DNA from 2 places in the Paenibacillus pedocola genome. Region 2 is predicted to be linked to the other one. Evidence: predicted binding sites of a transcription regulator. Region 2 holds the regulator's gene; the other holds the start of a gene.

Region 1 (3,131 bases), 2.1 Mb from region 2:
GCCCGTTACTTCACCTGCTGCAAACAGGCCGGTAATCGGATTTCCGTCTTTGTCCAGAACTTCGGTATTGGTGTTAATCTTCACGCCGCCCATAGTGTAGTGAATTCCGGGACCGATCTTAATGGCGTAGTACGGACCTGCGGACAGATCGTTGTCCATGCCTGTTGTTCTGCCGAACTCGGCATCCTGTTTATTTTTCACAGCGCTGTTCCATGTGTCTACTGTAGCTTGCAGCTTGTCTGCCGGAACCTTCATGGCCTCTGCTAAAGCCTGAGGTGTATCCCCCTGGATTACAAAGCCCATTTTCTCATATTGCCCGATCGCTTTAACGCGGGATTTAACACCGGAATCAAATACAAGATAAGCCGATTTTTCAGCAAGTGTATTGATTGCCGCAGTGACTTTATCACGTGTGTTCAATTCATTCGTGAACCGGGTGCCTTCACTCGAAACGAGAATAGCTCCTTCGCCGCGTACCGCTTCCCCAATGAGATAGGATTTCTCCTGCTGCACGGTCGGATGAACCTGGATTTGGTCCATATCTACTGTCGTGCCGCCCATCGCTAGGATCATTTTAATACCGTCACCGGTACTGCCAATCTGGTTGGTAGTTACGTACCCTTCCAGATCCGGTCTGACTTCTGTAATCATATCCATATTGGCACCGAAACCGCCGGTGGTCACAACGACTGCTGCTGCGGTAATCGTTTTCTCGTCAGCCTGGTTAAACAGGACCTTGACACCGTTTACCTTGCCGTCCTGCTGAGTAATTTCTTTCACATCGGCATTTACAAACAGCGGAATGCCTTTCTCCTGAACATTTTGCACCAGACCTTTAACCAGGTACTGGCCTACCGCAGAACCGTCCTCAGGACGGTGTGTGCGTTTTTCGTTCATACCGCCGGTAATCGTAATATTATTCAAACGGATTCCGATCGAATCCAGCCAGTCAATCGCACTCGCGGAATTATCAACGAAGAAACGGAGCATTTCTTTATCGTTGGTATCATGACCGCCTTTTAGCGTCTCTTCATAGAAAAGATCATTGCTGTCTTCAATCCCCTGCTCTTTTTGGAACTTCGTTTGGGAAGCGTTCATTCCCGAAGAGGATTTCGTTGTATTCCCGCCGGCAACCGGCATTTTTTCAAAAATAACCGGATTCATGCCCTTTGCCTTCGCTTCAAGCGCTGCAGACATCCCTGCTCCGCCCGCTCCGACAATGATAATGTCATAGTTCTCTTTCAATTGATCAAGCGGTGTATAGCTGGCTTCGGATGCCCCCGAAACGGCTTCTGTTTCTTTTGGCGCGTTAGTTGCTGTTGCCGCGCTGTTCTTGCTCTTGCTCTCATTTGCGCTATTGCTGGTATTGCTGCTGTTGTTACCGCATCCCGCGATAACAAGTATAACGGAGAGAACGAGAAGAAGAGCGGCTGCTGTTTTCTTTTTCATGTGTAAACCCTGCCCCCTTGTGCATATTTTCACAATTATCATAACGGCATTGCCACTCTCCCTGGAAGCTTACGTAACTAAAGAAAACGTTTAGTAACTAAAGTAACCAACCTCCCCTATTTTGATGATTGAAAATTAATAAAAATTTATATTATAACATTTTATGTAATTTAATATCCAGTTCGTGTTCACAAAGCTGTGTCATCGTCCGATAAAGAAAATAGTTGTCGGATATACAAAATACAACATTATTTTCATTCATTCGACAGCATTAGACAAATTAGGCGGTGGGCTTTTTTTATGACGAACAGCAAAGTATGGGGGTTATTGAAGGTATTCGCGGGACTTTTAATCCTAACAGGAATTATGGGCTGCAGCAGCTCAGGTGGGGAAGTCAAGGAAGCGGCAAAAGATCAGGAGGTTACTCTTAAGTTTATTTGGTGGGGGAAAGAACAGCGGAAAGAGGCTACGCTGAAGGTCATTGATCTGTACATGAAGGAGCATCCGGGCGTCAAAATTGTGACGGAGGATTTCCCCAATGCGGATGCAGTAGCAACCCAGTTGGCTATGGAGACCGCGGATCAGAATACCGCAGATATTATCCAGGGGGATTATGCCTTTATATTCAATTATATTAACCGGGATCTCATTGAGCCCCTTAATCCCTATATTGCAGATAAGAGTCTTTCCGTTTCAAATGTTTCCCCGGAGTATTTGGCTCCAGGCAAGAAGAACGATGAGCTATATGCGGTCAATATCGGCGTTAATTCCGAAGCTCTAGCCTATGATCCGGCATTTTTTCAGGAAGCAGGCATTGAAGCCCCTTCTCCGGAATATACGATAGATGAGCTATACAAGACCCTTGTAGAACTAAAAGAATCTATAGATGATCCCGATTTCTATCCGATGGGGGCTATGTTTAATGCGAGCTATTTCCTGAGAACCAGAGGCGTATCCATGTACAATGCCGAAGGAACGGCTCTTGGTTATGAAGATGACAAGGATCTTGCAGATTATTTCGCTCTGTATAAAAAATGGACAGATGAAGGCTTGTTAGGCTCCTTTGAGGGCGTCAACAATGATGAAAATCACCCGGTAATAACGAATAAGGCTGCCTTCTTCCCTGTTTTCAGTAACGCAGCCACTATCTTAAGCAGCAAGGCGGGGCGTACCATCAAGCTGCTGCCGCTTCCGAAAACGGGCGAACAAGAGGGGCGGTTCATTAAACCATCTATGTTCCTGGCAGTCTCTTCCTATTCAAAATATCCCGAAGAAGCAGCCAAGTTTATTGATTTCTTCATCAATAATGAAGCGGCCAATGACATCCTTACAGGTGAACGGGGAGTTCCTGTATCCAATGTGATTGCTGATCATCTCTCCGATAAGCTTGGAGAAGCAGGGAAACAGCAATATGAACTGCTGGACTATCTCAAAACTCATTCATCACCGATCGACCCTCCTGCCCCCGGCAATTCGATCATTGTCAACAATGCGTATCAAATCATTTTGGATCAAGTGATCGCCGGCAGTATCACACCGGAGCAAGGTGCGCAGCGATACCGGGCAGAGGCTGTCTCAATCCTGCAGGTTACAGAGGGGAAGGAACCGAAATGAATAGACTAGGCAGCATAACGATCCGGAAGAAATTATACGGCGGGTTCGGATTGATCCTGATCCTCCTG
Region 2 (3,131 bases):
CAGCTGCCGGCGCTGCGGCAGACCCTGCAATCCTCCGGCAGCGAAGAGGCTTCCGAGTGGAGCGGTGTGATCGACAGGATCTATCCGGACCTGCTGACGGTTAAGGAAACCTGGGATGCGCTCAGCGACAAGCTGTTTGGTCTCCTGCCTGAACGAAGTGACGCAGCGGCGGGTGAAGCCGGGCAGCTGGTGACACGCCTTCATCCCGGTAAGAAGCCGAAGGATTGGGAAGAGCTGGCAGCATTAGAGAATACGCTGAATTTAAGCCTTAGCGATATTATCCGCAGAGGCGATAAAATGCTCAGCGAGATGCGTGATACAGAAAGCCAGTCCTCCTCGGACAGTCTGGTGACGGATATTGGCGGCTTGTTTAAGGATTTAGCCTCAATCCGTGAACAGATCCGTTTCTTCATGGGTTTAAATGATGAGAATATCGTTTATTGGATGGAGGGTAGCGGCAACTACCGCGGCAAATCACTGCAGCTGTATGCCGTTCCGGTCGATGTCAGTACACAGCTCAAGGATTTGTTCTTCGACAAGAAGAAGAGTATTGTGCTGACATCTGCGACACTTTCCGTGGATAAATCCTTCCAGTTCATGATCGATAATCTTGGGCTTAACGAGGCTGCCGAACAAGACCGTCTGATGACAGCACTGCTGCCTTCGCCGTTCAAATACCGCGAACAGGCGCTGCTTGTTATTCCGCGTGATTTCCCAAGTGTCAAAGGCAGTGTGGGTGATGCCCGCTTTGTGGATAAGCTGGTGCATTCACTGGCGGAAACTGCGGTCGCAACCAAAGGCCGCATGCTTGTGCTGTTCACCTCTTATAAGATGCTGCGTCAGGTCTATGACCCGCTTAAGGAGGCACTGGCATCAGAGGATATTACGGTCCTTGGCCAAGGCGTGGAGGGAGGCAGCCGCAGTAAGCTGATCCGGAGGTTTCAGGACAGTTCGGCTTCGGTGCTGCTCGGGACCAGCAGCTTCTGGGAAGGTGTGGATATCCCCGGAGAGGCACTGACTTGCCTGGCGATCGTCAGACTTCCGTTTCAGCCGCCGAACCATCCGCTTGCGGAGGCGAAGTCCGAGCTGTTACAGGCCCAGAAGAAGAATCCTTTCATGAAGCTGTCTGTTCCGCAGGCGGTTATCCGTTTCAAACAGGGTTTTGGCCGGCTGGTTCGGACGGCTCAGGATCGGGGAATTGTCATTGTATATGATACCAGGGTCATCGAAGCTTATTACGGGAAGTATTTCCTGTATTCTCTTCCGGGTCCCAAAATGGAGCATATGCTGACTGATCAGATGGTTCCGAGAATTGAAGAATGGCTTGAAGGCGGCAATGAGTCCAACATTCAATGACCTCCTTCAGGAACCGGGAATTGCAATTATCTTGTACTGTTTTGTTCTGATCGTTTGATCATAAATGTTCTAATCTCCGCATGCGCGTTCCCGGTTATGCTGCTGGAACGCGCCTTGCGGATTTCATAAGCTGCGCATCAGAGTGATTTTATTTTAGGAGGAGAAAACATGAAATCAGATAAAATATCGGAGGCAGTTGTTCGCAGGCTCCCTGTGTACCTGCGTTTTCTGAACGATCTCCAGAAACGTGAAATCGCCACAGTTTCCTCTCAGGAGCTGGGGCAGAAGCTGGATCTTAACCCGGCGCAGATCCGTAAGGATCTGGCTTATTTCGGTGATTTTGGCAGAAAGGGCATTGGATATGATGTATCCTACCTGATCGAGAAAATCCGCCATATCCTTAAGCTTGACCAGCAAATCAACGTGGCTCTGGTCGGTGCCGGTAACCTCGGTCATGCCTTGTCCAACTATAACGCCTATCTGAAGGATACAATGAAAATTACAGCTGTATTTGATTCTTATGCGCCTAAAGTGGGACAGAAGATCAACTCCCTGACTGTTCAGCCAATGGAAGAGCTGGGCCAGACGATTCGTGAGCAGGGTATCCGGATTGGCATTATCACCGTTCCGGACAGCGAAGCGCAGAATGTAGCTGATATTCTGGTGGAATCGGGGATCGAAGCTATCCTGAATTTTGCACCGGTAATTTTAAAGACCCCGCCAACGATTCGCATTCATGCAGCGGATTTTACAACCGACCTCCAGAGTCTGGCATATTATTTGCATGATGGAAAGGAAGAACATACGGATGAGCAGCAATAAGACAGTAATCGAAAATGGACGCTTCCTCGTACCTGGTTCGGTGCAACCCGTCCTGAACGGTTATATGACTATAGAAAATGACCTGATCACATACATAGGGGAAGACAAACCCGCCTTTGAAGAGGGTGTCCTGACCGTTGACGGCAGCCGCCTGCTGTTTATGCCGGGTCTGATCAATACTCATGGCCATGCGGCGATGTCGCTTCTGCGCGGCTATGGTGATGATATGGTGCTTCAGAGCTGGCTGCAGGAAAAAATGTGGCCGATGGAAGCGAAATTCACCGGAGATGATGTATACTGGGGGACTGCCTTGTCTGTTCTCGAGATGCTGAAGGGCGGCACAACGACCTTCCTGGATATGTACGATCATATGGACCGTGTTGCAGAGGTAACAGAGCAGTCGGGCATCCGTGCGGTGCTGATGCGCGGCGCGATCGGTCTATGTCCGGAGGATGTGCAGAACCAGAAGCTTGCCGAAGCCGTAGAGTTCGCCCGGAACTGGCACGGCAAGGCAGACGGCCGGATTACGGCAATGCTCTCGCCCCACGCTCCGTACACCTGTCCGCCGGAATTTTTCATGAAATTTGTGCAGGCAGCCCATGATCTGGATTTGCCGATGCATACGCATATGTCCGAAACGCGCCATGAGGTGGAGCAGAACGTAGCCGATTACGGCCTGCGCCCTGTGGCCCATCTGGAGAAGCTCGGTATGTTCACCAGACCATCCCTGATTGCCCATGGTGTACACTTGAATGATGAAGAAATTGAGATTCTGGCCCGTTATAAGGTTGGCGTATCCCATAATCCGGGCAGTAACCTGAAGCTCGCAAGCGGAGTTGCCCGTGTGCCTGAATTGCTGAGAGCCGGAGTGAAGGTCTCGCTCGGAACTGACGGAGCAGCTAGCAACAACAACCTGGATATGTTCGAGGAAATGCGGCTTGCAGCGCTGATCC

Evidence for each region. Region 2 encodes Rex, which represses fermentation and respiration genes when NADH is low (regulators of the CRP and FNR family bind a similar motif). Its sites were predicted from a motif close to TTGTGAAATATTTCACAA; they were not measured.
Region 1: the regulator Rex is predicted to act here: its motif matches at 1,467-1,484, upstream of QU597_RS08750 (flavocytochrome c).

What each region holds. Positions count from the first base shown of each region.
Region 1 is NZ_CP134223.1:2,053,753-2,056,883, reverse strand. It holds gene QU597_RS08750 (flavocytochrome c) at 1-1,449, opposite strand, end outside; gene QU597_RS08745 (ABC transporter substrate-binding protein) at 1,750-3,063, shown strand; gene QU597_RS08740 (methyl-accepting chemotaxis protein) at 3,060-3,131, shown strand, end outside.
Region 2 is NZ_CP134223.1:4,160,377-4,163,507, reverse strand. It holds gene dinG (ATP-dependent DNA helicase DinG) at 1-1,356, shown strand, start outside; gene QU597_RS18425 (redox-sensing transcriptional repressor Rex) at 1,525-2,178, shown strand; gene QU597_RS18420 (amidohydrolase) at 2,165-3,131, shown strand, end outside.